Regions from separate parts of the Gordonia marina genome, predicted to be linked through region 2. Evidence: riboswitches for the same ligand, from Rfam matches in the RefSeq annotation. Region 2 holds a riboswitch; the other holds the start of a gene.

Region 1 (14,600 bases), on a different contig from region 2:
ATGGTCAACAGTACTGGCACATCACGGTGTGCGCCACCTGATTCTGTACCGTTAAAATGACTATAAGACCAGGGTATGACAAGAAATGACGATGCGGTCGACGGTCGCCAAATCCAATGGGCCGGCGTCGAACCAGCCGTAGCCGTCACGCAGTCGGGGCTGGATGTTCGAATGGGATCGAGGCGAGAGACGTGCTCCGCCGGAGGCGACGTTCACGGTGTACACCGGACCCGTGTAGGAGCGCACGCGATCCTTCCGGTCCTGCGAACAGCGCCGGGCCAAGACGCAACCTCCGCCTCAGAATTCCGGTAGGCACAACAGGCCGAGTCCGATATCAGCCTGCGACACTCGGACTCAGCGGTCGAGTTCGCGGGTCACCGCGCGCACGACCTCCGAGATGCGCCGGGCCGTCTTGCGGTCCGGGTAGCGGCCGTTGCGCAGATCCGGCTGCACCTTGCCCTCGAGCAGGGTGATCAGATCGGCGATCAGGCCGTGCAGCTCATCCGGGGTGTGCCGCTTGGTCGCGGCCTGCTGGGTCTCCCGCACGTTCCGGGCGACACTCGGCGCGGCCTCCAGCACGGTGACGCGCAGCGCCTGCGGGCCCCGTCGCCCGGCCGCCATGTCGAACTCGACGCGCTGACCGGCTTTCAGGCCCTCGGCCCCGTCGGACAGCGCGGAGGCACGCACGTAGACGTCCTCCCCGTCTTCCTGCGACAGGAATCCGAACCCCTTCTCGGAGTCGTACCACTTCACCCGGCCGGTCGGCACTGCGCTCACCCTCAAACTGCTCGTGACTGCTCATACGAAAGCGCCCTGCCCGGCCCGTCGGACATCCGCGGAAAGGGCAAGAGGCGCACTTCGCCTGATCGTACGCCCAGGACTACGGTGGGGGCCATGGAGACCCAGAAGTCGTCCCCGCTGCTCCCGGCGGCCGTGATCATGGTGGTGATCGGCGCGATCGCCAGCCTGCTGCTGCTGGTGCCGGCCGTCCGCGACTCCAACGAGGCGGTCGTGGTGGTCACCTACCTGCTCGCGTTGCTCGCTCCACTCGGATTGCTGCTGGCCGTCGTCTTCGCGCTGCTGCAGGGACGTCGCCGCCGATGACCGACACCGCGATCGTGCTGGACAGCGCCGACGACTCGAGCGCCCTCAAACGGGCCTACAGCTGCTTCCCGTCCGGCGTGGTCGCGGTCTGCCGCCGGGGCGGCCCCGCCGACGTCGATCCCGCCGACGCCCCGGCCGGTGACGGCCCGATCGGCATGGCGGCCAGCGCGTTCACCACGGTGTCCCTCGATCCGCCGCTGGTGTCGGTGTGCGTGCGCCGCGAATCGGCCACCTGGCCGTTGCTGCGCACCGCACCGGAACTCGGAGTGAGCGTGTTCGCCGCCGATCAGGGCGACCTCTGCCGTCAGCTCGCCGGTCCGCCGGCGCACCGGTTCGACGGCATCGAGCCGCTCACCGCCGGCGGCGGCGCCCTGTTCCTGCCCGGGGCCGTCGCCCACCTGCTGTGCACGCTCGCCGGCGAGTACGAGGCGGGCGACCATACCGTCGTGCTGCTCCGGATCACCTCGCTGTGCAGCGACCCGGGAGCCGAGCCGCTCGTCTTCCACGCGAGCACCTTCCGCGCGCTGGAGGCGCGCCGCGAGTCCGGCGGATAGCCGCGCGTGTTCCAGGTCTCAATCTGGCTGTGACCTTAGTCACATAACGGGGCGATAACGAACGAGACACGGGACGGCCGTCAGTGCGATTACCTGCGCGGATGCCCGAACGGGCCGAAAGACCCGGGAACACCCCGGAAATCCGGGGTTTCCGGACGGGGTGACTTCCCCCATTCCGATTACGTAGTCTTCATTCCGGTCGCCCTCACCGGCACCGACAACCCAATATCCCGACGGTCGCGCCCAACCTCGTTCCGCCGCCGGGAGTACCGAACGACACAGTTCAGGAACGAGGGCGGGGGACCCACCATCCCACCGGATAACGGCAGGCCATCGCAGGATGGCTCGCCTTGGGGTTAAGTCCCCGGACCGGCTCGCCGGACCGGGACCGAGCACCTCTCGCTCGAACCCGACAGCTGACTTCGCAGGCGCGTGGAGAGAGGAATACCAGAGACCTATGGCACGTCACGCGAAGCCGTCGTCCAGCACCACCAAGACCATCGCCAAGGTGGCCCTGACCTCCGCCGTCCTCGGCGGCGGCGCGGCCCTGTTCGGCGGCGGCCACGCCGCCGCTGCGACCGACTCCGAGTGGGACGCCGTCGCTCAGTGCGAGTCGGGCGGCAACTGGCACATCAACACCGGCAACGGGTACCAGGGCGGCCTGCAGTTCGCCCCGAGCACCTGGGCCGCCCACGGTGGCACCCAGTACGCTCCGTCGGCCGACCAGGCCAGCCGCGAGCAGCAGATCGCCGTCGGTGAGCGCGTGCTCGCCAGCCAGGGCAAGGGCGCCTGGCCGGTCTGCGGCACCGGGCTCTCCGGCGCCACCCCGCGCACCGCTCCGGCCACCCCGAAGCTGCCGAAGGTCGGCCCGTCCGGCAACGGCTCGTCGAACGGCTCTTCCGCCGACGCGGCGAACACCGACGAGGCCATCGCGCAGGCCAAGAAGAACCCGGAGCTCGCCGGCGCCGCTCAGGCCCTGCAGAACTCGGGCTACAAGCTCGACAAGGGCCAGCTGGACCTGTTCAACCAGAACAAGAAGGCGCTCGGTCTCTGACCGACACCCCCGGACGACGAGGAAGCCCGCACCGATTCGGTGCGGGCTTCCTCGCATCCGCCGACCGGCGGACGGTCACGCGTAGGAGAACAGACGAAAAACCCCGTACCGAGCGGGTACGGGGTTTCGGACGCTGCGCGTCAGCGGTTGACGACGGTCTTCGGCTGAATGAACGAGAGCTCGCTCGCGGGCACCGGGAACGGAGTCTCGTTGCCGAACGGCGACAGTGCGCCGGCGAGGTGAGCGGTGAACTCGGTCACGGCGTGATCCTCTTCCGAGATCTCAGGCCAGCCGTTGTCGACGTAGGAATTCTTCTTAGCCACGACGCTCATTCTGCCATGGCGGTGCCGGGCGCGTGGCACCCACCGGCAAAGCCGGGACCCAAGTCTCCTCCGCACGCGGTCGGTAGCATGGATCCGATGACCACGGACCGACCCCAGCGCGGCCTGGCCGAGACGCTGGCCGGACGCTCCGACGACGAGTTGAGCGCGCTGCTGCTCCGCCGTCCGGATCTGGCCTCACCGCCGCCGCGCGGCACGGCGGTGCTCGCCCAGCGCGCCCTGTCCGCCGCGTCGATCGCGCTGGCCGGCGATGGCCTGGATCTGGCCGGGGTCGCCGTCCTGGAGGCGTTTCTCGACGCCGCCGGCCCCGGCGTCCAGCACGACCTGCTCGGCCCGGTCGGCCGCGACGAGATCGTCGCCCGCCTGGGCCGTCGCCTCAAGCGCGCCGAGGTCGACGCCCGGCTCGCGGACCTGGCCGCCCGCGGCCTGATCTGGGACTCGGGGACCGGCATCGCGCGCAAACCCGCGTGGGTCGCCGGCATCCACCTGAGTTCGGCGCTCCCGTGGCGCGGGCACCACCTGATCGGCCCGCTCGCCACCGCGACCACCGACGAGATCCGCGCCCTGCTCGACGGTCTCGACGACCGTCCCCGTGAACTGCTCACCACGCTGGCCGCCGGGCCGCCGCTCGGCCGCAGCCGGGACGCGGCCCCCGACGCCGATCCGAGCGCGCCCGTGCCCCGGCTGATCGCGTGCGGCCTGCTGGCCCGGATCGACGAGCAGACCGTCGAGCTGGTACCGATGGCCGGGCAACTACTGAAGGGCGAGCCGCCGCTGCGCACGGCCGTCCTCGAAGCGCCGGCCCTGACCAGCGGCACCGGCCGGTTCACCGCCGACCAGATCGATGCCGCCGGCGCCGGTGAGGCCCTCGAACTGCTCCGGCACGCGGGCGACCTGCTCGATGTCCTCGGCCATGCGCCGGCCGCCGAACTGCGCTCGGGCGGCGTCGGCATCCGCGAACTGCGCCGCCTGGCCAAGGCCAGCGGGCTGCCGGTGGCCCGCGTCGGACTCCTGGTGGAGCTGCTGGCCGGTGCCCGGCTACTCGACTCCGGCTTCCCCGAACCCGAGCCCGCCGACTGGAACGGCGAGGAGGCGTTCGCGCCCACCACCGCCGTCGACGCCTGGGAACACACCGGTCCCGAGCGGCGCTGGTACACGCTGGCGACCGCCTGGCTGGAGCTGCCGCGGCGGCCGTGGCAGATCGGGGACACCGATCGCGACGGCAACACGCTCGCCGCGCTGAGTTCCGGCTTGTTCGACGCCGCCGCCCCGCTCACCCGGCACCAGGTCCTCGAACCGCTGGTGTCCGCCGAAGCGGCCGCCCCGCTCGAACTCGACGACCTCATCGCCGCACTCGTCTGGCGGCATCCGCGGCAAGTGCGCCGCTGGACACGGCGCTTCGTCGGCGAGACGCTGCGCGAGGCCACCGAGCTCGGCCTGGTGGCCCACGGCTGCCTCACCGCACCCGGACGGGCACTGCTGACCGGGGCCGGCCCGGACGACGAGGACACCGCCGCGGCGACGCTGGCCGCGATGGACCGCGCGCTGCCGTCGCCCGTCGACCACTTCCTGGTGCAGGCCGACCTCACCCTGATGGTGCCCGGCCCGATGACACCGGAACTGGCCGAGCACGTGCAGGCGATCGCCGATCTGGAGTCCGGCGGCGCCGCGTCGGTGTACCGGATCAGCGAAGACAGCCTGCGCCGCGCCCTCGACTCCGGCCGTTCCGGATCGGAGATCAACGCGCTGCTGGCGAGTCGTTCCCGGACGCCGGTCCCGCAGTCGCTGACCTACCTCGTCGACGACGTCGCCCAGCGGCACGGGAGTCTGCGGGTGGGCGTGGCGTCGTCGTTCGTGCGCTGCGAGGATACCGCGCTGCTGGCCGGCGTCCTGCGCAGCGAGGCCGCCGCCGAGGTCTCGTTGCGCGCGCTGGCGGCGACCGTGGCCGTCTCCCCCGCACCGGTCCGCGACGTGATCGACGCCCTCCGGCGCGGCGGATTCGCTCCGGCCGGCGAGGACTCGTCCGGCGCCCTGATCGATCTGCGCGCCCGCGGCAGCCGTGTCCCGGCACGCACCCGGGGCGCCCGGGCGCCGCAGCGTCGTGCCCGGATATCCCCCGGCCAGGCGGCGAGCGTGGTCGACCGGCTGCGAGCCGCCGACCGAGCCGACGAGCCCGCGGCCGGCTCGGTGCGGGTGACCGGCGGCGGCGAGAGCGCCTCCGCGCTGGTCCAGCTGGCCCTGCGCACCGGCAAACAGGTGCGCGTCGGCTACGTCGACGCGCACGGCGCGGCCAGCAAACACGTCGTCCGGCCGCGGTCACTGGCCGCCGGGCAGCTGATCGGCAGCACCGACACCGACGACGACGCCCGGTACTCCCTCCACCGGATCACCACCCTCGAGCTGCTGTAGGACAATAGAACGCGTGACTGACGGACCCCTGATCGTCCAATCGGACAAGACCGTGCTGCTGGAGATCGATCACCCGCAGGCCGGTGCCGCGCGTGCGGCGATCGCCCCCTTCGCCGAACTCGAACGCGCCCCCGAGCACGTCCACACCTACCGGGTGACACCGCTGGCGTTGTGGAACGCGCGGGCCGCCGGGCACGACGCCGAGCAGGTGGTCGACGCCCTGGTCACCTTCTCGCGCTATCCGGTGCCGCAACCGCTGCTGGTCGACATCGTCGACACCATGGGCCGCTTCGGCCGGCTGCAACTGACCAAGAATCCGGCGCACGGCCTGAGCCTGGTCTCGCTCGACCGCGCCGTCCTCGAAGAAGTGCTGCGCAACAAGAAGATCGCGCCGATGCTCGGCGCACGGATCGACGAGGACACCGTCGTCGTGCATCCGTCCGAGCGGGGACGGCTGAAGCAGGCGCTGCTGAAGATCGGCTGGCCGGCCGAGGACCTCGCGGGCTATGTGGACGGCGAGGCGCACCCCATCGAACTGGAACAGGACGACTGGGAGCTGCGCGACTACCAGCAGTTCGCGGCGGATTCGTTCTGGGCGGGCGGCTCCGGCGTCGTCGTGCTGCCGTGCGGTGCGGGCAAGACGATGGTCGGCGCGGCGGCGATGGCCAAGGCCGGGGCGACCACGCTGATCCTGGTGACCAACACCGTCGCCGGCCGGCAGTGGAAGCGCGAGCTGATCGCCCGCACCTCGCTCACCGAAGAGGAGATCGGCGAGTACTCCGGCGAGCGCAAGGAGATCCGGCCGGTCACCATCGCGACCTATCAGGTGATGACCCGGAAGTCGAAGGGCGAGTACCGCAATCTCGACCTGTTCGACTCGCGCGACTGGGGCCTCATCATCTACGACGAGGTGCACCTGCTGCCCGCGCCGGTCTTCCGGATGACCGCCGACCTGCAGTCGCGCCGCCGCCTCGGCCTGACCGCGACACTGGTCCGCGAGGACGGTCGCGAGGGCGACGTGTTCAGTCTGATCGGCCCCAAGCGGTACGACGCGCCCTGGAAGGACATCGAGGCGCAGGGCTGGATCGCACCCGCCGAGTGCATCGAGGTGCGCGTCACCATGTCCGACGACGAGCGGCTCCAGTACGCCGTCGCCGAGGCCGACACGAAGTACAAGCTGTGCTCGACGGCCCATTCCAAGCTGCGGGTGGTGCGGTCGATCCTCGCCCAGCACCGCGGCGCGCAGACCCTGGTGATCGGCGCCTACATCGACCAGCTCGAAGAACTGGGCCGGGAACTGGACGCGCCGGTGATCCAGGGCTCCACCCGCAACGCCGAGCGGGAGAAGCTGTTCGACGCGTTCCGGCGCGGCGAGATCACCACGCTCGTGGTCTCCAAGGTCGCGAATTTCTCCATCGACCTGCCGGAGGCCTCCGTCGCCGTGCAGGTGTCGGGCACCTTCGGCTCCCGGCAGGAGGAGGCGCAGCGCCTCGGCCGCCTGCTGCGCCCGAAGGCCGGCGGCGGGCAGGCGCACTTCTATTCCGTCGTCTCCCGGGACAGCCTGGACGCCGACTACGCCGCGCACCGGCAGCGGTTCCTGGCCGAGCAGGGCTACGCGTACCGGATCATCGACGCCGCCGACCTGCCGATGGTGGAGTGAGCGCCATGCCTGTTGAGCCCCGTCGAAACCTGGTGCGGCGGCTGCGGCCGTTCGCCGAGACCATCTTCGCCGAGATGTCGGCGCTGGCGGTCGCGCACGACGCGATCAACCTCGGGCAGGGTTTCCCGGACACCGACGGGCCCGCGGCCATGCTCGACGCCGCGCGAGCCGCGATCGCCGACGGGCACAACCAGTACCCGCCGGGGATCGGCGTGCCCGAGCTGCGGCAGGCGATCAGCGAGCAGCAGAGTCGTGACTACGGCCTGTCGTACGACCCGGACACCGAGGTGCTGGTGACCGTCGGCGCCACCGAGGCCATCGCCGGAAGCGTGCTCGGCCTGGTGGAACCGGGCCGCGAGGTGATCATGATCGAGCCGTACTACGACTCGTACGCGGCCACCGTCGCCCTCGCCGGGGCGGTGCGGCGCACCGTGCCACTGGTCTCCGACACCCGCCCCGACGGCGGCGCCGGCTTCCGGCTCGATCTCGACGCGCTGCGCGCCGCGTTCGGCCCGGACACCGCCGCGATCCTGGTCAACACCCCGCACAATCCGACGGGCACCGCGCTGACCGACGACGAACTCGCCGAGATCGCGCGGCTCTGCGTGGAGCACGACGTGGTGGCCATCGCCGACGAGGTGTACGAGCACCTGCTGTTCGGCGGGCTGACTCATCGCCCGCTGGCGACGTTCGACGGCATGCGCGAGCGCACCCTGCGGATCTCCAGCGCCGCGAAGACGTTCAACGTGACCGGCTGGAAGGTCGGCTGGGTCTGCGGCCCGCCGGAGCTGGTGGCCGCCGCACGCGGGGCCAAACAGTATCTGAGCTACGTCGGCAGCGGGCCGTTCCAGCCCGCCGTCGCCCTCGCCCTCCGGACGGAGGCGGCGTGGGTGCGGTCGATGGCCGGCGACCTGGAGCAAGCCCAGGTCGCACTGTCGGCGGCCCTGGCCGACGCCGGTTTCGGCGTCCACCACACCGACGGCACGTACTTCGTGCTGGCCGATCCCCGGCCGCTCGGCTACCACGACGGCGCGGCGATGTGTCGCGGGTTGCCGGCCCAGATCGGCGTCGCCGCGGTCCCGGTGAGCGCCTTCACCGATCACCCCCACTGGGACCACCTCGTCCGCTTCGCCTTCTCCAAACGCCCCGAAGTGATCGCCGAAGCCGCCCGCCGCCTCCGCTCCCTGTAGACCCCCACCCCATGCCGGTCGAGGTCTCGACTCCGCTCGACCAACATCTCCGTCGAGACCACCCACGCGGGCTGTGGACAACTCGAGTTCACTCAAACGACCTGTGGACGACGCACTGGTGCCCGCCCATGCTCAGGCGCATCATCCTCGGCATGGGCGCATATCTCTACATCCTCAAATGTTCCGACGGCACCTACTACGTCGGGAGCACCCGCAGCCTGGATGCCCGCATCCGGCAGCACTCGATCGGCCTGGGCGCCGAGTACACCCGCCGTCGACTCCCGGTGGAACTGGTGTTCAGCGCGGAGTTCGACCACATCGGCGAGGCGTTCGAGATGGAGAAGCGCGTGCAGAAGTGGTCGAGAGCCAAGCGAGAGGCACTCATCCGCGGTGACTTCGAGGCACTCCACCAGCACGCGCGCTGTCGTAACGACACCGCCTCGGACAAGCGAGCCGTCTGAGACCGAGGAGACGTCGCCGCCCGAGCGGGTGGTCTCGACTTCGCTCGACCAGCATGGAAGCGAGTTCACCACGAAGGTCGAGCGGAGTCGAGACCGATCCCCCGGTCGGGCCGTGGTCTCGACTCCGCTCGACCATCATGATCACCCCGCCCGACCAACATGAATCGCACATACGTTCTATTCGGCGTACGCTGGCGACATGACCGGCGCCGGGATTCAGGATTCGCTGTTCGACGCGCCCGCGAATACAGCCGGGCCGGTGGTCCGTGCCCTCGCGACCGGTATCCGCCGCCGCGAGCTCAGCGACGGCGCCTGGGTGGACCTGCGGCCGGGGTGGCTGACCGGGGCGGCGCCGCTGTTCGACAGGCTCGTCCAGACGGTCCCGTGGCGGGCGGAGCGGCGCCGCATGTACGACGCGACGCTCGACGTCCCGCGTCTCACCGCCCACTATCCGGCCGGACGGACACTCCCCGATCCACTGCTGAACACGCTGCGCGCCGACCTGAGCGCCCACTACGCACGCGACCTGCCGGAGGGCTTCGCGAGCGCCGGGCTCTGCCTCTACCGCGACGGGCGGGACAGCGTCGCCTGGCACGGCGACCGCATCGGCCGCGGCGCCCACCACGACACGCTCGTGGCGATCGTCTCGCTCGGCGCACCGCGCGCCCTGCTGCTGCGGCCTCGCGGCGGCGGGACGTCGTTGCGCTTCACCCTCGGCAGCGGCGATCTGCTGGTGATGGGCGGCAGCTGTCAGCGCACCTGGGACCACGCGGTCCCGAAGGCGACCGGCGCCGGGCCGCGGATGAGTATCCAGTTCCGTCCGCCAGGCGTGCTGTAACCGACGGGACGGCCGATCAGACGTCGAAGGTGATGCCGGTCAGCTCCTCGGCCTTGGCCCAGAGCTTCCGGCGCACGGCGCGGTCTCCGGCGACACGCCGGTAGCCGGACACCGCCGGGCCGCCGCGCATGCCGCCGAGCCCCTTCGGCCCGTAATACTCGCCGTTCACCGCGTGCGGCGAGGTGGCCGCGAACAGGGCCGGGAGCGCGCCGTCGGACGCCGACTGCGCGAGCGGCGTCAGGTTGCCCAGCCGCATCACCCAGTCCAGCGGCGATTCGGTGTGCATCTGCAGGTCGGTCGCCGCGTATCCGGGGTGCGCGGCCGTCGAGAGCTTCGGCGAGCCCGCCTCCGACAGCCGCTCGGCCAGTTCCAGGGCGAGCATCAGGTCGGCGAGCTTCGAGTCGCCGTATGCCGTCCAGCGGTTGTACTTGCGGTGTTCCCAGTTGAGGTCGTCGATGTCGAGCCGCGACTGCTTGTGCATCAACGACGACATCGTGACCACCCGGTCGGAGATCCGCCCGAGCAGCAGCCCGGTGAGCGCGAAGTGCCCGAGGAAGTTGGTGCCGATCTGCATCTCGAAGCCGCCGGCGGTGCGGCGCAACGGGATCGCCATCACCCCGGCGTTGTTGATCAGGACATCGGCGCCGTCGAACGAGTCGGCGAAGTCGCGTACCGAGGCGAGGTCGGCCAGGTCGAGCGAGGCGACGGTCGCGTTCGGGCCGATCTGCTCGGCCACCAGGCGCGACTTCTCGACGTTGCGGGCCGCGAGGACCACCTCGGCGCCCGCGGCGCCGACGGCGAGCGCCATCTGCTCGCCGAGCCCGCTGTTGGCGCCGGTGATGACGAAGCGCCGCCCCCGCTGATCGGGGATGTCCGTGATCGACCAACCATTCATCGGGTCCTCTTCTCTCGTTCCTCGCGCGCCCGCGCGCCAGGCATTCTCAGCAACTCGGAAAGAACGCTACCCAAGGTCGGCGGTTCAGTCCGCGCGGCCAGTGCGGTCGGGACGTAGACGTCCGTCGCCTCGCTGCGGCCCCGCAGGGTCACCCTGGCGCTGCGCGACCACCGCGCGGCCTCGGCCGGATCGGCGGCCGCGATCGCGGCGCCGCTCGCGCAGACCGGGGTGCCGCTCTCCTTGGCGCGGTCCGACAGCCGCGCCGCCTCGTTCACCGGGTCGCCGATGACGGTGTACTCGTAGCGGCTGGCCGCACCGATGTTGCCGGCGAACACGCTGCCGTAGCCGACGCCCATCCCCCATTCGAGGGGCAGTCTCTCGCTCAGCGCGTCGCCGAGTTCCCGGGCGGCCCGCAGGGCGGCGCCCGCCGGGTCGTCGAGCTCGGCCGGCGCCCCGAAGATGATCAGGGCGGCGTCACCCTCGAACTTGTTGATCAGTCCGTCGTGCCGCTCCACCACCTCGGCGACCACGGAGAAGAAGACGTTGAGCACCACCGCGGTCTCCCGCGGATCCCGCTGCGATGCGAAGGCCGTCGACCCGCTGAGGTCGACGAAGACGACGGCCACGTCGGCGTTGGTCCCAGCCATCCCCCCTTCGCGGGAGATGGCGAGTTCGGCGACACGATCGCCGACGTGGCGGGAGAAGAGGGTCCGGATGCGCTCGCGTTCGGCCAGGCCGTCGAGCATGTCGTTCAGGCCGCTCTGCAACACTCCGAGCTCGGATGAGTCGTAGACGGCCACCCGTCGGTCGAGGTCGCCGACCGCTGCGGCCTCGACCACCGATCGCATCTCGGTCAGCGGGTCGGCGATCGCGCGGCCGACCAGCATGACGACGTTCAGTCCGGAGGCCAGCGCCAGAATCGCCAGGAAGACCGTCGCCCAGTCGAGGCGGCCCGCGGGCGGCAGCAGGCCCGTCCACCGACCGACGTTGAGGGCGATGAGGCCGACCATCGGCACCGCCAACGAGACCAGCCAGACGACCAGCATGCGCTCCCGCACACCGTGGACCACGCGGGCATCGGAGGTGCCGCTGAGCGCCAGGACCGCGAGCGGCCGGGCCGACGATTCGGCGAACAGGTAGGTGAGACAGCAGGAGGTGACCGCGGCCAGTGCGAACGCGCCGCCCACGGTGACCAGGAACAGCGCCGTGACGTCGGCGATCAGCGCGTAGAGGAGATAGCTGGCGACCCAGCCGAGGATGTCGGCGCCGACCTGCTGAATAGGGATGCGGGCGACGGCGCGGCGCCGGGCGCTGTCGGCCGGCTCACCGGAGGCGAACCACCGGAAATGCCGCCGGAGCAGCAGGAACGAGATGACGATGCTCACCGCGCTGCCGATCACCGTGGCGATCAGCATGTCGTAGAAGTTCGGGTGGTCCAGCTCGGTGTTCAGCGTGAAGCGGCCACCGGTGAACGCCAGCAGCACCAGCACGAAGGTCTCCAGGCCGATCGCCGACCGGGACCCGATGCCGACCGAGATGCCGACGAACGCCGCGCGCCGCAGTACGCGCTGGCGCACCGACGGGGCGAGTGCCCGCCATTCGGTGGCGAGCAACTCGCCGTCCATCGGGCCGCGGCCGCGGCGGAGCGGACGGAGCACCCAGGAGCGGGGTGCCCACGCCTCGATCCGGGTGGAGACGTCGTGCATCGCCTCGCGCGAACGCTGCAATTCCACCCGTCACCTCCCGCGACCGCGCCCGACAATGGGTCGAGCGTACCGAACACGCACCGCAGCGCGGCGCGGTCGCGGGCGGGGCTGGAATCAGGCGGAAGCCTGGCCCGCCTCGATCTCGAGGGTGAGGTTGATCTTGTCACCGACCACGGTGCCACCGGTCTCCAGCGGCATCTCGATGTCGATACCGAAGTCCTTGCGGTTGATCACCGCGGTGGCCTCGAAACCGGCGACCGGGCCGTGACCCATGCCCGGGTTGACGCCGTTGAACTCGAGCTTCAGGTCGACCGGCTTGGTGACGCCCTTCAGGGTGAAGTCGCCGTGCACCACGTAGTCGTCACCGTCGGACTCGACCGAGGTGGAGACGTAGGTGGCGGTCGGGTACTTCTCGGCGTCGAAGAAGTCCGCCGACCGGATGTGCGCATCGCGCTGGTCGTTACGGGTGTTGATCGAGGTCACGTCGATCTCGGCGCGCACCGACGGGGTGCCGTCCTCGGCGACCTCGATGGCGCCGGAGAACGTGGTGAACTCGCCGCGGACCTTCGACACCATCAGGTGGCGGACCGAGAAGCTCACGGCCGAGTGCACCGGGTCGATGGTCCAGGTGCCGGCGGACAGCAGGGGAAGGGCATTGATCGAAGACATGGGGACTCCTGGGAGGAACGGGGCGGCGCTCACCGCGCCGGCGGATCATTCGATCCACATCCAAACTTAACCGGACTACGGTCCGCATTGTTTCGGGCGAGGCATGATTGTGACGCAGATCATACCGCGATTAGGGTGTGACGGCCTCCGACGCCGGATCGATGAGGATCTTCGCGTGCGTCTCCGGATCGCCCAGCGCCGCGAAGGCCGCGTCGACGCCGTCGAGCCCGACGGTCCCGGTCAGCAGCGGCCGCGCGTCGATCCGGCCGTCCGCCATCAGGTGGAGGGTGTCGCGGAACTCGTCGGGGTCGTAGGCGAAGACGAAGCGGAGATCGATCTCCTTGTTCGACAGCAGGGCCGGACGCACCGTGTCGGGTTCCATGCAGACACCCACGACGACGATCCGCGAACGATAGGGCATCTCGGCACTCAGCCGGTCGAGCATGCCGGGCAGGCCGACGCATTCGAAGACGACCGGCCCCTTCGGCACCTGACCGAGCCGCTCCCCCAGTCCCATCAGCCGCCACCACGGCAGACCCGGGACCGTCCGCAGCTTGTGCATCGCGTCGAGCGCGAAGTCCAGCAGCTCCGGTCCCCGGCGAAAGTGCATGGCGCGCTCCGGAATCCGGTCGGCGAGCTCGGATCGGGCCGGGTCGACGACGACATCCGCCCCGCACGACCCGGCCAGAGCCCGGCGGGCCGGCGACAGGTCGCTGGCCACCACCGTCTTGACCCCCTGGGCCTTGAGCATCAGGATCACGGCCAGGCCGATCGGACCGCAACCGACGACGACGGCGACGTCACCGCGCCCGATACCACTGCGGGCGACGGCATGACGGCCGACGGAGAGCGGCTCGGTCAGGGCGGCCAGATCGGTGTCCAGGCGGTCCGGCACCGGCATGGTGACGTCCTCCTCGACCAGGACGTACTCGGCGAACGCCCCGGCGGCACGCGCGGACAGCCCGGTCATCTGGACCTCGTCACCGTCGCGCCGGATGGGCAGCGACACGACGCGGGTACCGGCCTTCCAGCGGCGCCGGCAGCCGCGGCCGTACGAGACCACCTCGCCGACGAATTCATGCCCCATCACCACGCGCTCGTCCGAGCGCATGAAGTGGTCGTAGCCGACCTCGCCGGTGAGCGCGGCGACCTCGTCGCAGTGGATCCGCGCGTGCAGATCGGAGCCGCAGATCCCCGCCCGCAGGACCTTCAGCAAGACCTGTCTGCGGCCCGGCTCGGGCATCGGGAGATCGACGACCTCGAATTCGCCGCGTCGGCAGACCGTCGCCTTCATGTGCCGAGTTACCCCTCGCCGCCGGTCTCCGCGGCACCCGCGCCGTGCAGCCAGGCGCGTGTGGCGTCCTCGCCGCCGGCGTGATCGGCACCGAGTGCGTTGTTCTCGTATGCGATCCGCGGCCCGTGATCGACGTCCTCGGCGTAGGTCACCACCAGTGACGACGCCAGCGCGGTCTCCTCGCTGAGCACCGGCTCCGGCGGCTCCTCGGGCTCCGGCTCCGGTTCGGGTTCCGGCTCCGCGACCGGTTCGTCCGCCGCTGCGGCACCGGCGGCGGGTACGACGGCCTCGCTACCCGGCGAGGCGACGGCGGCGGGGGTCCCGGCCGCCGTCGGAGCCGGCGCGGCGTCGTCGTCCGGCTTCCGGGATCCACGGCCGCGCCGGAACAGCACGACGAGCGCGATCAGCAGAACCAGCACGCACGC
Region 2 (14,600 bases):
CGCGGATCGCGCGCAACAGCAGGAACTCCGAGATCCCCGGCAATCCGGTGAGTTCCCCGGCGTCGACGCCGGTGAGGGTTCCCACCAGCGGCAGGCTCCGGGCCGCGCCCACCCCGGCCAGGGCCCCGGTGAACCCCGACCAGGCCGTCTCGGTGACGGCGAGCGGATCCAGATGGAGCAGATCGAGTTCCCCGGTCACCGGCACCGGCTGCCCCGGCACCCGGAAGACGCCGAGGCGGCGCGGCAGGTCCGAGCGCGGATCGACGGACACCAGCAGCACCCCGCCGGTGTCGGCGCGCGCGAGAGGTCCGCTGCCGCGGGCCGGCGCGGCCGCGCGCGCCAGCTCGAGGGCTCCGGCGGCGGCCAGCGTCGAGACGCCGGAGCCGCCGGGCCCCAGCACCAGGTGGAGAGGCGCCAGATCGATCAGCCTTCGACCCTCTTCTTGAGGTCGTTCAGCGCGGCGTCGGTGATGGCCTTCTCGGCGCGGCGCTTCAGCTGGCTGATCATCGGGATCTTCAGGTCGACGGTGAGCGAGTAGGTCACCTTGGTCGAGCCGGGGACCTGCTGGGTCAGCCGGTAGCTGCCGAGCTGATCGCGCTGCAGGTCACTGGATTCCAGCCGCCACGACACCTCGGTGCCGTCGGCCGCCCACGCGTAGTCGAGCACGTAGGTGTCGGTGAGCACCCCGGCGTCGAGCACGAAGCGCACCCGCCGGGCGCGCCCGGCGTCGTCACTGTCGAGCACGGTCACCTCCCGCGCGGCGGTGACCCACTCGGGGTACGCGGCGAAGTCGGCGATCACGCCCATGACGGCGTCGACGTCGGCGCCGATGACGATGGACTGCTCGGTGTGGTCAGCCACGACGCACCGCGCGGTCCGGGGCGGCGGGGCCGCCGATCTCGCGGTCGCCCTCCAAGAGCGCCTTCACCTGGAACGACATCTCCTTGCCCGCCACTCGCCGCTGCTTGTTGGCCTCGGCGATCGCGGCCATCGCGGCGGCCGGATCGGCGGGCAACGGGGTCGTCGGCTCACCGTGCAGGTAGTAGTGCAGGACGAAGCCGTCGAGCACTTCCTCGCACCAGATCTCCATGGTGCCCTCGACGGGACCGGCGACCCGCCAGCGCACACCGGCGTCGCCACGGTCCTCGACCACCTCGAGCCGCAGGTCGCCGAACCACTGCCGCCACCGCGCGCGATCGGTCACCACGGCGCCGGCACTGCTCGGGGCCGCGGCGACGAAGGTCTCGTCGGCTACCTGGATGGTTGTCACCGTCCTAGCTTCACATACCGGTATTCGGCGGGGAAAGCCGACCACGCACAAACGCCGAACACGGGGCGATAGACTCTTCTTTCGTTCAGCGCAGAGCGATAGCGATCCTCCCGCGCCGCCTCCCGACGCACGGACCGCAGCAGAATGAGAGAGGTATCCACCCATGGCCGAATGCCGCGTTCCTGCCCAGTACACGATCCCGCCGGAACGGAACGCGACCGATGTCCTGTTCGACGCCGCCGCGGCCGAACCCGGCCGGACCGTCTTCCTCGACGAGGCCGGCGGACAGTGGCTCCCGGTCAGCGCGCAGGAGGCGGCCGACAAGGTCCGGGCACTGGCCAAGGGCCTGATCGCGTCGGGCGTCAACGCCGGTGACCGGGTCGCCCTGCTGTCGGCGACCCGCCTGGAATGGACGCTGATCGACTTCGCCATCTGGTCCGCCGGCGCCACACCGGTGCCGATCTACGACTCGTCGTCGGCCCCGCAGATCGACTGGATCATGGAGGACTCGGGGGCCGTCGCGATCGTCGTCGAGAACGACAAGAAGCGCGCCCTCCTCGACGACGTCTCGCACGTCACCGCGGCCACCGGCGTCTTCGTCATCGCGCCGGACGACGGCCCCGGCATCCTCGAATCCCTCACCGCGGCCGGCGCCGACGTGACCGACACCGAACTGGAGGCCCGCCGGACGTCGCTGCACGCCGACTCGCCGGCGACCCTGATCTACACCTCCGGCACCACCGGCCGCCCCAAGGGCGTCATGCTCTACCACTCGAACCTGCTCGGCGAGATCGGCGGCGTTCTGGACACCTCGCTCAGCGATCTCCTCGGCGAGGGCAAGCGGCTGCTGCTCTTCCTCCCGATGGCGCATGTGCTGGCCCGCGCCATCAACCTGGTGGCCATCGAGGCCCGCGTCGAGGTCGGGTTCACCTCCGACGTGAAGAATCTGCTGCCGACATTCGAGGTCTTCCACCCGTCGCTGATCCTGTCGGTGCCGCGCGTCTTCGAGAAGGTCTACAACACGGCCCGGCAGAAGGCGTACGACGAGTCCAAGGTCAAGGGCGTGATCTTCGACCGCGCCGCGTCGACCGCCATCTCCTACTCGAAGGCCGGCGAGAGCGGCTCGATCGGCAAGGTCCTGGACCTGCGTCACCAGCTGTACGACCGGCTCGTCTACTCCAAGCTGCGGGCCGCGCTGGGCGGTCAGTGCGAGCTCGCCATCTCCGGCGGCGCGCCGCTCGGCGCTCGTCTCGGCCACTTCTTCCGCGGCGTCGGCATCCCGGTGTACGAGGGCTACGGCCTCACCGAGACCACCGCGGCCGTCACCGTCAACACCCCGAGCCACGCGCGGATGGGCACCGTCGGGCGGCCCATCCCCGGCAACGCCGTGCGCATCGCCGAGGACGGCGAGGTGCTGCTCAACGGCGCCGTCGTCTTCGGCGGCTACTGGGACAACCCCGATGCCACCGCCGAGGCCATCACCGACGGCTGGTTCCACACCGGTGACCTCGGGTCGCTCGACGAGGACGGCTACCTGAAGATCACCGGCCGCAAGAAGGAGATCATCGTCACCGCCGGCGGCAAGAACGTCTCCCCGGCGCCGATGGAGGACATCATGCGGGCGCACCCGATGATCTCCCAGGCGATGGTCGTGGGCGACCAGAAGCCGTTCATCGGCACCCTGCTCACGCTCGACGCCGACGAGATCCCCGGCTGGCTGTCGCGCAACGGCAAGGACCCGAACACGCCGGTCCGGCTGCTGGTCAAGGATCCCGAACTGCACGCCGACCTGCAGACCGCGATCGACGAGGCCAACGCCACCGTCTCGCACGCCGAGGCGATCAAGAAGTTCCGGATCCTGCACGACGACTTCACCGAGGACAACGGCATGCTGACGCCGACCATGAAGGTGAAGCGCAAGGTGGTGGCCGATCACTACGACCACCAGATCGACAAGATCTACCGCAAGTGACTCTCCCCGCCCGTCCTCTATGAGGGCGGGCGGGTGCGTCTGCGATCGTCTGGCAAAGTCCTCGCGCCACCCGCCGGCTGAGCCGTCCGAGGCGATAGCCGAGGACGAGTCGAAGCCACGCCCGCGGCCGGTGAGCTGATCTCGACTCCGCTCGATCGACATGAACTCCGCTCGATCGACATGACTCCGATCGAGTGGGCCGGGCGGGCCCTCACATCAAATTGCGCGTCACCGCGACGAGCGGAGCAGAGCGAACTGGACGAGGGCCGTGGTGCCCGCCAGAATCGTCCCGACCACGCCGGCCACGAGAAATGTGATCCGCCAGTCGGTCCAATTCATCAGGCCGAACACCGCGATGACCGCGTAGCACCCCGCCACGAGAGCTGCGACCCACGTGCGCAGCACGAGCGCGGCGACCACCGCGGGAATGGCGAGAACCATCGCCACCTGCACCGGCGGAGACAGACCCAGCGCGTAGCGAATCGAGTCATCGCACGTCGCATCGGCGTGCGCCAGTGGTCCGGAGAGGCTGTCCCCTTTCGCGCAGCCGAGCGACACCGAACCCACCGGCATCGCCGCCACGAACACACCCGCCGCGACGCCGAGAACCGCGAGCCCCAGCCAGCACGCTCTGAGGACCGTCGACCGCCCGCCCGGACCGCTGCGGCCGTCTTCCGATCCCACCACGGGCGACACTAGAGCAGCTGGTCGAGTCTCGCGGCCTGGTGGCGCCACTGCCAGCGCTCCACCGTCCAGCGACGACCCGCCGCGCCCATCGCGGCGGCGCGCTCGGGATCGGTCAGGATGCTCGCGATCGCGTCGGCGACGACCGCCGGCCTACGGCCGTTGACCACCAGGCCGGTCTCGCCGTCGACGACCGTCTCCGGGGCGCCGCCGGAATCGCCGGCCACGACCGGCACGCCGGTCGCGGAGGCCTCCAGGAAGACGATGCCCAGACCCTCGACGTCCAGTCCGCCGCCGCGCGTGCGGGTGGGCATGGCGAAGACGTCGCCCATCGCGTAGTGGCCCGGCAGCTCCGCGTACGGCACCGATCCGGTGAAGGTGACCCGGTCGGCGACACCCGTCTTGTGGGCGAGCGCCTTCAGCCGGTCCGCGTAGGGGCCGCCGCCGACGATCATCAGGTGCACGTCCGGCACGGCGTCGAGCACCCGCGGAAGAGCCTTGATCAGGGTGTCCTGCCCCTTGCGCGGCACCAGGCGCGACACACACACGACGACGGGCCGCTCGCCCAGTCCGTAGCGGTCGCGCAGTTCCGCGCGCGCCATCGGGTTCGGTGCGAAGCGGTCGACGTCGACCCCGCACGGCAGATACTCCAGCGCGGCCCAGCGACCGAAGGCCGAGGCGAACCGTCCGCGCGTGTACTTGCTGACGAAGGTGATCACGTCGGCCGTGTCGCCGATCAGCCTCAGCACCTGCCGGGCGATCGGCAGCATCGACCAGCCCACCTCATGGCCGTGCGTGCTCGCCACGATCCGGTCCGCGCCCGCTCGCCGCAACACCGGGCCGAGGATCGCGAGCGGCGCCGCCGCGCCGAACCACACCGTGTGAATGTCGTTCTCCCGCACCAGCTTCGCCGCACGACGAGCGACCGCCGGAGTGGGCAGCATGAGCGTCGTCGGATGCCGCACGATCCGGTAGGGCGCGGCGTCGTCGTACGCTTCGCAGCCCTTCCAGCGCGGCGCGTACACCGTCACCTCGTCGGCCGGCAGATGCGCGATCAGGTTCTCCAGGTACGACTGGATCCCGCCGGGGCGGGGCGGGAAGTCGTTGGTGACGAGCAGGGTGCGCCGCATTCAGCGCACCTGCTTGCCGAGCCAGGTCCGCCACTGCGCGACGGCGGTCGCCCGGTCCACACCGAGCGCCCCGGCCAGGGCCGCGTCGGTCTTCGCGACCGGTCCGCCCTGGGCGACGGCGAGATACATCCGCTTGAGCTTGTCCTCGCCGTACTTCTGCGCGACGAACGTCGCGAAGCTCCAGGAGCTCTGGTAGGCGAGCCGGGCGGCATCGGTGTCGACGGAGAAGTCCTTGTCGCTCGGCAGCGCTTTCGGCACGTCGCCCGCGGCGATCTGCGCGGACAGCTCCGGCGCCACATCGGTGAAGTCGACCTTGGTGCCGCGGCGGCCGACGTACTCGGCGACCCCCTCGGTGAGCCACATCGGCGCGTCGTCGGCGGTGTCGAGCCTGGTCGCGACGTGGGTCAGCTCGTGCCGTAGCACCACGCCGATGCCGGCCACCGACAGCTGGCCGGCGGCGGGCGCGAGCACCACGCGCTGGCCGATCACCGTCTTGGCCCCGCCGTCGATCCGCGAGAAGACGGTCGCCGCGGCCGCCGCGTTGGTCTCCCCCGGCGCGGTGCGGGTGAACCCGGCGAACTGTTCGGGGGTGCCGGTGACCTGGATGACGGCCTTGCGCACCCACGCGTCACCCCAGAACGCGGTCACCGCGGCGACGGCCGGCGCGAGCTGGTCGCGCACCTTCGCCACGGTGCGGTCGGTACCCGGGTACGACAGGATCGACGACGTGCCGCCGGCCGTCGGAACGTCGTCGGCCAGGAGCCCGCCGAACGCCCACGGCACCAGTTCGGGCGGCCGCACCTCCTGCGTGGGGTCGACCGACTCGTCGGGGGCCAGCGAACCGTCGCCCAGCAGCTTCCAGTCGTCTCCGTAACGGGCGACGGCCAGTTCCTGCGGCACATCGATCACCGGCTCGTCGACACCCGGACGGGCCGCACCGCCGAGCGCGTAGCTCGCGGTGATCGGGGTGACCCACGTGTCGGAGGCGCCGGCGTCGTTCAGCCGTACGCCGAGTTCGCCGCCGATCAGCCGCTCCGGCCCGGCCGACGGGGCCAGCCGGTACTGCAGGGTCCGCAGCACCAGGTTGCTGCCCCGCGGCACCGTGGCGGCCGGGGCCGACGACGACGGCCGATCCCCCGAGCGCGGCGACCGCCGCGGCACCGAGCGCTGCGGCGCCGGGCTCTGTGGCGCCGCCCCGGACGGGGTGGCCGTGGGCGCGACGGACGTGGCGGCGCGACGGGCCGGGGCCGGCCGAAGGTCGTCCTGCGCACGATGGAGCGACTGCCGGAACGCGGGAGTCGCCAGCGGGTCGATCAACGCGTCGAGCCCGGCCCGATCACCGCTGGTGAGGGCCTTGGTGAGGGCGTCGAGCAGGGCGGTGACCCCGTCGGCCCGCTGCTGCTCGAAGGCGTTCGGCGGGGTGCTGAACAGCGGCGTCGTCGACGACGACGGCGCGGCCGCCTTCTCGCCGGAACCGCACGCGGTCACTCCCCCGGCGAGCAGGGCGAGGGCGGTGGCGGAGGCCACCGCCCGGGAGGCCCTGGAGGCTGGGGACAAGTCAGTACCGTCGCGCCGAGTTGTAGGGGCCGGCCTTGTCGATGGGCACCACGGCGACCGGGACACCGAACGTGGAGGCATGGATCACGTAGCCGTCGCCGACGTACATGCCGACGTGGTGGGCGTCGCCGTAGTAGATGATCAGGTCGCCCGGCTTGAGGTCGCCCCGGGCCACCGGGGTGCCGCCGCCCATCTGCGCTTCGCTGGTCCGCGGCAGGGTCTTGCCCGCCTGCTTGTAGGCCCACACCATCAGACCCGAGCAGTCGAACTGGTTCGGTCCGGTGGCACCCCAGACGTAGGGATCGCCGATGCGGCTGATCGCGGCCTGCACGGCGATCGCCTCGGGCGAGGTGCCCTTCGGGACCGCCCGCGGGTCGAAGTTGTACTTGGGGCCGCGCAGCGCGGCCAGTTGCTTGCCGGTCATCGACTGGTAGACCGCGCGGATGGTGACCGCTTCCAGCTGCAGATCGGACTGCTTGGCCTGCAGTTCGCCGCGCTTGCGCACCGCATCGGTCATCGCGGCCGAGGCCGTCGCCGACGTCTTCTGCGCGGCCGCCTTGGCGCTGGTCGCCCGGTCGACCGACTTCTTGACACTCGCGATGTCGCCGTCGACCTGCCGGGAGATCACCTCGAGGTCGGACATGTTGTCCAGGACGTTCTGCGGCGAGTCGCTGACCAGCAGGGCGTAGAGCCGGTTGGCGCGGACTCCGCGCGAACTCGCCCGGGCCAGCACGTCGACCGTGGCCCGCGCCTCGTCGAGGCGGCGGTCGGCCGCGTCCAGGTCCTTCTGCGCGGCGGCGGCGTCCTTGCGCGCGCCGGCGGCGATCTTGCGCTGCTTGTCGTACTCGGCCTGCGCCTTGTTCATCGACTCGGCCGACTTCTCGGCCTGGTCCGACAACTGGCGGTAGTGCGTGAGCAACTGGTCCGCCGAGCGCGCCGGCTCGGCCATCGCCAACTCGGGCGAGACCACCGCCAGCGTGGTCGCGACGCTCAGCGCCGCGACGATCGATACGCCGCGCCGGGTGGCACGGCGGAATTCACACGTACGCATCACTTCTGACATCCCTACCGATACTCGAATCGAGCCGCGCTCCCCGGAGGGGCCCACGGCTCGACTCGGTACTGCATGTTTGCGGCGTGTGCGCTCAGTAGCGGCGGATGCCGGTCAGCGCCCAGGCCTTGACCGGCGCGCGCTTCACCGGCACACCCTCGGTCGAGGCGTGGATGAACTGGCCGTGGCCAGCGTAGATGCCGGCGTGGCCGCCGCCGTTGAAGATCAGCACGTCGCCGGGCTTGGCGTCGGCGAGCGAAGACACTCGCTGGCCGCCGCCGAGCTGGCCGTAGCTGTCACGCGGGATGGTCTTACCGGCCTGCTTGTACGACCAGTAGACGAGGCCGGAGCAGTCGAAGGCGTTCGGGCCGGCGGCGCCGTACACGTAGGGCGAGCCGATCTTGGACTCGGCGGCGCGCAGCGCCTTCTGGGCACGCACCGGCTGGCTGTTGAGCAGACCCCCGCCGTTGTTGCCGTTCTGCTGGAACTGCGGCGGCACCTGGTTGTCGTTGATGCCGGGGACCTCGAAGGTCCCGACACCCGGCACGTTCACCGGGGCGGCGTCGGCCGGACCGGCCGCGAGCGCGAGGGCACCGACGGCGATCGAACCGGTGACCACGGCGGTCTTGGCCACCTTGGCGGCGACGCGGGGCTGTTCCAAACGGTGTTTGGCCACGGAAAGTATCTCCTTGTTGTTTCTCCCTGACCGCCGACCGGGTTAGCTGTCGGGTTCGGGCCGGAAGAGATGGCCCTACGCGGTTGCCCGCGATTCACCCCGATCCCTCGGCGCACCCGGCTCTCGCCGCGCGTCCGATGAGGAAGTGGTGGTTCCCCGGTACGCGGCCCTTGGTGGGGGCCGCGATTAGGCGGTGACCTCGGAGCGGAAATCCCCTGGCGGGAACCCCCGCCCTGGAAGGTCTCAGAAAGATTACGAAACTCGCGGGTCCGATGTCCACCGAACGCGCGAGGCGGTCGGGACCGCCTACCGGATCAGACCGCCCGGAGACGGCCGTGCGAACGCTCGGTGAATCCCGTTTGACGTGCTGCGATGTCACTTCTGGCGGCCCGTGCGGCCGCCCGCGAAATCAGCGCTGTGTCAACGAACACATCGATGGCATCGAGGAGGTCGTCATCGGTCTCCGCCCACTGGCTTTCGGGACCGAAGTCCCTGGTGGCAGGGGAAAAGAGCACCTGCATCAGACATCCGTCACAGGCCCGCTGCCGGGCCGGGCACGTCGCGCAGTCGATTTTCATTGTGATCTACCTCTCATTCGTAGCGTTGAGCGTGGTGACCGCCGTTTTCCGGCGGACCACGGCGCTCCGGCGGCACGGGAACACTCGACTCGAGGTGGAGACTAGGACGACCCTCCGACACCGGGGCCGCGGACCGCCGCGGCGGAACGGATTGTCGGAGGTGCCGCCTACCTTCCCGGGTATGGCTGATCACCGACCCGAACAGCAGCTGAGCTTCGCCGATCTCCCCGACGACGAGGAGTTCGCCACCGCCGCGCTGTACGACACCACCCTGGTGATCGTCGATCTGGAGACCACCGGCGGCAGCGCCGACCGGGATGCGATCACCGAGATCGGCGCGGTGAAGATCCGCGGCGGCGAGGTGCTCGGCGAGTTCGCCACCCTGGTCGACCCGGGTCGGGAGATTCCGCCGCAGATCGTCTCGCTGACCGGCATCACCACGGCGATGGTGCACGACGCCCCCACCATCGACGAGGTGCTGCCGGCGTTCTTCGAGTTCGCCCGCGGCGCGATCCTGGTGGCCCACAACGCCCGGTTCGACACCGGCTTCCTCAAACGCGCCGCCGCCCGCCGTCATCTGCCCTGGCCGTTCCCGGCGACGCTGTGCACCGTGGTGATGGCGCGGCGGATCCTCTCCCGGCAAGAAGCACCCACGGTCAAGCTGAGTGCGCTCGCCGAGCTCTTCGACGTCTCCGTGACGCCCACCCACCGGGCGCTCGACGACGCCCGCGCCACCGTCGAGGTGTTCCACTGTCTTCTCGAGCGCGTCGGGAATCAGGGTGTCCGCACCTATCGCGACCTGACCCGCTATCTGCCGCGCACCACGCCCGCGGTGCGCGCCAAGCGCACGCTCGCCGCCGGGCTGCCGCATCGGCCGGGCGTGTACCTCTTTCGCGGTCCCGGTGACGAGGTCCTCTATATCGGGACGGCCGTCGATCTGCACCGGCGCGTCTCCCAGTACTTCACCGGCGCCGATCCGCGCGCCCGGATGGCCGAGATGGTGGCCCTCGCCCGCCGGGTGGAGCACGTGGAGTGCGCGCACGCCCTCGAAGCCGGCGTGCGCGAACTGACCCTGCTGGCGGTGCACAAGCCCGCGTACAACCGGCGCTCCCGCAATCCGCGACAGGGCTGGTGGGTCGTGCTCACCGCCGAACGCTTCCCACGCCTGCGGGTGACCCGTACTCCCGGCGAGCTCTGTCTCGGCCCGTTCGGCGGCCGCGCGGCCGCCGCGGACGTCGCCGATGTGATCGCCGGTGCCGCCGGCCTGCGCACCTGCACGACGTCCCTGACGACCGCCGACCACCATTTCTGCCCGGGGACCGCCGCGGCCGCGGCGATGCCCGACCCGCTCGTCGCGGCGCTGCCGGGGGCGTGTCGTGCCGCGAGCGACCGCCCGCAGACCCTGCCCGACTATCTGCCCCGCGTCCGGGCCGCCGCCGATCTGATCGAGGGCCGATCCGACGCGCTGCTCGACCAGCTCGCCGGGCGCCTGGCCCGGCTCGCCGAACTGCGTCGCTTCGAGTCGGCCGCCCGCGCCCGCGACCGGCTCGCCGCGACCATCGAGGCCCTCGCCCGCTGCCAGCGCCTCTCCGCGCTCGCCCGGCTCGACGAACTGGTTCTCGCCCGGCCGGCCTCCGCGCCGGCCGGCGGCTGGGACTTCGCGGTGATCCGCTACGGCCGGCTCGCCGGCGCGGGCTACGCGGCGCGCGGTGTGGCGCCGATGCCGGTCGTCGAACTCCTCGTCGCCGGGGCGCAGTCGATCCCGCCGCCGGGTCCCGGCGACGGTCCACTGTCCGGGGCGCCGCCCGAGGAGGTGGCGCTGCTCTGGCGGTGGATCGCCGAGCCGGGCACCCGGGTGGTCTCGGTGACCGGCGACCTGTCGCTCCCGATCGGCTCGGCGCAGCGCCGTCTCGACTTCTCCGACGTCGCCCGCCGCGCCCGGGAACACCCGGCTCCACCGGCCGCCGGCTCGTTTAGGCTCGGGGCATGATCACCGCCATCGTCCTCATCGGAGCCGACATCCACCAGATCCCGGAGACCGCGCAGGCCGTCGCCGACATCCCGGGGGTCACCGAGGTGTACTCGTGCGCCGGGGACGTCGATCTGATCGCCAAGGTGCGTGTCCGCAGCCACGACGACATCGCCGATGTCGTCACCGGCCGGATCAACCGGCTCCCCGGAGTGCGCCACAGCGCCACCCACATCGCTTTCCGCAGCTACTCGAGCTCGGAGGTGGAGGGCGGCTTCTCCATCGGAGAGGAATAAGGAGAGGAGAGCTACCCGGCCAGCGCGGTACTGAGCTCGGCCCAGCGCGCCAGCCGGTCGGCCGCCGCCCCGGAGTCGAGCACCTCGTCGATCCGGGCGAGGGCGTCGCGCACGGCCGCGGTCAGCTCGCCCTCGCCGAACAGCCGCTCCTGCTCGAAGGCGACCAACGTGGCCGCGGCGTTCAGCGACACCGCGTCACGCACCGGTCCGCGTGCCCCGGCGAACAGATCCCGGGCGATCCCCGCGTTCACCTGAGCGTCGCCGCCCTGCAGCGCCGACAGCTCCACCAGCTCCAGACCGAGGTCGCGGGGATCGAGCGTGTGCCGGGCCACCTCGCCGCCGACCACCTGCCACACCGTCGACGTCGTGGTCGTGGTCAGCTCGTCGAGGCCGTCGTCACCGCGCACCACCAGCACCCGGTTGCCGCGCTCGGCGAAGGTCTGCGCCAGCGCGGGAGCCAGATCGGTGAACGCGCAGCCGATCAGCCCGGCCTCCGGCGACGCCGGATTGGTCAGCGGGCCGAGGACGTTGAACACCGTCGGGATGCCGATCTCCTTGCGCGGCGGGCCGGCGAACCGGAACGCCGGGTGAAAGACCGGGGCGAAGCAGAAGCCGATCCCCACCTCGTGCAGACAGCGCTGCACCGCTTCGGGGCCGAGGGAGATCGCGACGCCGAGCGCTTCCAGCACATCGGCGCCGCCGCTCTTGGACGACGCCGCGCGGTTGCCGTGCTTCACCACCGGCACCCCCGCCGCGGCGACCACGACCGAGGTCATCGTCGAGATGTTCACCGTGTGCGAGCGGTCGCCGCCGGTGCCGACGATGTCGACCGCCGGCCCGCCCGGGTCCACCCGATTGGCCATCTCGAGCATGGTGGCGGCGAGGCCGCGCAGTTCCGACGGGGCGGCGCCCTTCATCTTCACGCCCACCCCGAACGCCGCGATCTGTGCTCCGGTCGCCGCGTCCGACATGATCTCGCGCATCGCCCAGCCGGCTTCGCCCACCGTCAGGTCGTGGCCGTCGGTCACCTTGCCGAGGATCTGCGGCCAGGTGAGCGACTCCGGCGACGGCGCGGACGAGGACAGCGGAGCGAAGGTGTTCACCCCGACAGGATAAACAGTGTTCATCGCCCCGGATCCGCGACGTCGAGCACCGCCCACCCGCCGACCGTGCCGCCCACCCGCGCCGCGATGGAACTCAGCAGCGACCGCTCCTGCGAGACCCGCCGGGCGTCGATCGGCTGGACGCGGGCCAGCGCCACCGCGACCAGCCCGGCCGGCGCCGGCGGATCGGAGGCGAGGGCGGGTGCCGGCACGTAATCCTCCGACGCGCACCGTTCGATGACGCCGGGCACCTGCGCCGCGGGCAGAAAGACCAGCAGCCGCAACAGACGTTCCGCGGGATCGATCAGTCCCGCCGCGGCCAGCACCGTCGAGGACGCCGCGGTCTCGTCATGCGATTCCGCGATCACCACCGCCCGCGTCAGCTCTTCGGACACATCCCGGGGCGCGTCCGCGCGCCGCATGAACCACCTGCGCATGTCCGTCTCCTCACCCTTGCCGTGTTCTTCAGGACTCTCTCAGCCCCGCCGGGCACGATAGCTGGTGGCGCCCGCACCCGATCTTCGCCCCGAAGACCCCGCCGGACACGCCCGGCGGCCCCGACCGCACCGCCCGCGACCTGCGATGGGACAACTATTTTCGGCGAATTTGGGACCCGGGTGGGCATCTCTTACTACGACCCGTCATACTTCTCATGTGACTAGCGCCGTGGGTACCCAAGGAACCTCCATCACCTCGCGTGTGCATTCGCTGAACCGTCCGAACATGGTCAGCGTCGGCACCATCGTGTGGTTGTCGAGCGAGTTGATGTTCTTCGCCGGACTCTTCGCGATGTATCTCGTCGCGCGAGCCAATGCCAGAGCGGACTGGCCGCAGCCTCCGGCCCACCTGAACCTGGCGCTCGCGATCCCGGTCACCATCGTCCTGGTCGCGAGTTCGGTCACCTGCCAGCTCGGCGTGTTCGCCGCGGAGCGCGGCGACGTCTTCGGCCTGCGCCGCTGGTACACGCTCACCTTCCTGATGGGCGCGTTCTTCATCGCCGGCCAGTCGTACGAGTACTACACCCTGATCAACGAGGGCGTCACCCTCTCGTCGTCGGCCTTCGGCTCGGTCTTCTTCATGGCGACCGGCTTCCACGGACTGCACGTGATCGGCGGTCTCGTCGCCTTCATTTTGCTGCTGGTCCGCACCCGCCTGTCGAAGTTCACTCCGGCACAGGCCACCGCGGCGATCGTCGTGTCGTATTACTGGCACTTCGTCGACGTGGTCTGGATCGTCCTGTTCGTCCTCATCTACTTCGTGCAGTAGCCCGCGCACACCGAAGTAGCAGTCCAATCGCTTAGTAGAGAGTCACCGATGAGATCATCTCCACCGAGTTCGTCCGAGCCGAACGGCGACGACCGGACCGAGAGCGCGACCGCCGGAACCGCGAAGACCGATGCGCGTCGCGCCAAGTCGCGCCGCAAGCTCCGTCGTCGCGCAGGCGCCACCGCCTTCCTGCTGTTCGGCCTGATCGCGACCGGCCTGCTGGCCGGTCTCCTCACGCCCAAGCCGCAGGTCGCCACGGCCGACAGCAACAACGCCGTGCTGGTCGAGCAGGGCAAGCAGCTGTACGAGACCTCGTGCGTGACGTGTCACGGCAAGAACCTCGAGGGCGTGCCGGATCGCGGTCCGTCGCTCCTCGGTGTCGGCGACGCCGCCGTCTACTTCCAGGTCTCGACCGGCCGCATGCCCGCCGCCCGCGGCGAGGCGCAGGTCGCCCGCAAGACCGAGAAGTTCACGCAGGCGCAGATCGATCAGCTCGGCGCCTACATCCAGGCGATGGGCGGCGGCCCGAGCGTGCTCTACGAGTACAAGGACGGCAAGCCGGTCACCGACCCCAAGACCGGGCTGCCGAAGCTCGCGATGGAGTCGATCAGCCAGAACCGCGACCTGGGCCGCGGCTCGGAGCTGTTCCGCCTCAACTGCGCGTCGTGCCACAACTTCACCGGCCGCGGCGGTGCCCTCTCCGGTGGTAAGTACGCCCCGCCGCTGACGAACGTCAACGAGCAGCAGCTCTACACGGCCATGCTCACCGGCCCGCAGAACATGCCGAAGTTCTCCAACCGGCAGCTGTCGCAGGAAGAGAAGAAGGACATCATCGGCTTCATCCGCTACGCGGACTCCTCGAACCCGATCGGCGGCTTCGGCCTCGGCGGCTTCGGCCCCGTCTCCGAAGGCGTGGTCATGTGGGTCATCGGCGTGGTCGGGATCGTTGTCGGTGCGATGTGGATTGGATCACGAAATTGAGCGCAACGAGTAACGACGTCCCATCGGACGACCAGCTCGCCGCGATGAGCCGCGACGAGAAGGTCCA

The links. A riboswitch is a leader RNA that binds a small molecule or an ion and turns the genes downstream of it on or off. The one in region 2 is predicted to bind cyclic di-AMP.
Region 1: linked by a shared signal. The riboswitch ahead of ACSEEN_RS09845 (transglycosylase family protein) and the one ahead of ACSEEN_RS19525 (C40 family peptidase) in region 2 are both predicted to bind cyclic di-AMP.

The regions. Positions count from the first base shown of each region.
Region 1 covers NZ_JBPSDN010000012.1:60,282-74,881, reverse strand. The annotation lists gene ACSEEN_RS09860 (cold-shock protein) at 355-768, opposite strand; gene ACSEEN_RS09855 (hypothetical protein) at 895-1,104, shown strand; gene ACSEEN_RS09850 (flavin reductase family protein) at 1,101-1,658, shown strand; cyclic di-AMP (ydaO/yuaA leader) riboswitch at 1,923-2,105, shown strand; gene ACSEEN_RS09845 (transglycosylase family protein) at 2,116-2,712, shown strand; gene ACSEEN_RS09840 (hypothetical protein) at 2,853-3,044, opposite strand; gene ACSEEN_RS09835 (helicase-associated domain-containing protein) at 3,132-5,462, shown strand; gene ACSEEN_RS09830 (DNA repair helicase XPB) at 5,476-7,122, shown strand; gene ACSEEN_RS09825 (pyridoxal phosphate-dependent aminotransferase) at 7,128-8,312, shown strand; gene ACSEEN_RS09820 (GIY-YIG nuclease family protein) at 8,465-8,773, shown strand; gene ACSEEN_RS09815 (alpha-ketoglutarate-dependent dioxygenase AlkB) at 8,973-9,611, shown strand; gene ACSEEN_RS09810 (oxidoreductase) at 9,628-10,506, opposite strand; gene ACSEEN_RS09805 (adenylate/guanylate cyclase domain-containing protein) at 10,503-12,239, opposite strand; gene ACSEEN_RS09800 (YceI family protein) at 12,327-12,881, opposite strand; gene ACSEEN_RS09795 (zinc-binding dehydrogenase) at 13,012-14,175, opposite strand; gene ACSEEN_RS09790 (LGFP repeat-containing protein) at 14,184-14,600, opposite strand, start outside.
Region 2 covers NZ_JBPSDN010000046.1:10,437-25,036, forward strand. The annotation lists gene ACSEEN_RS19485 (ArsA family ATPase) at 1-403, opposite strand, end outside; gene ACSEEN_RS19490 (SRPBCC family protein) at 424-861, opposite strand; gene ACSEEN_RS19495 (hypothetical protein) at 854-1,270, opposite strand; gene ACSEEN_RS19500 (AMP-dependent synthetase/ligase) at 1,434-3,242, shown strand; gene ACSEEN_RS19505 (ABC transporter permease) at 3,471-3,938, opposite strand; gene ACSEEN_RS19510 (glycosyltransferase family 4 protein) at 3,938-5,056, opposite strand; gene ACSEEN_RS19515 (peptidase MA family metallohydrolase) at 5,057-6,583, opposite strand; gene ACSEEN_RS19520 (C40 family peptidase) at 6,615-7,664, opposite strand; gene ACSEEN_RS19525 (C40 family peptidase) at 7,759-8,340, opposite strand; cyclic di-AMP (ydaO/yuaA leader) riboswitch at 8,358-8,543, opposite strand; gene ACSEEN_RS19530 (hypothetical protein) at 8,655-8,861, opposite strand; gene ACSEEN_RS19535 (DEDD exonuclease domain-containing protein) at 9,100-10,908, shown strand; gene ACSEEN_RS19540 (Lrp/AsnC family transcriptional regulator) at 10,905-11,183, shown strand; gene trpD (anthranilate phosphoribosyltransferase) at 11,195-12,310, opposite strand; gene ACSEEN_RS19550 (hypothetical protein) at 12,307-12,723, opposite strand; gene ctaE (aa3-type cytochrome oxidase subunit III) at 12,941-13,552, shown strand; gene qcrC (cytochrome bc1 complex diheme cytochrome c subunit) at 13,601-14,533, shown strand; gene qcrA (cytochrome bc1 complex Rieske iron-sulfur subunit) at 14,530-14,600, shown strand, end outside.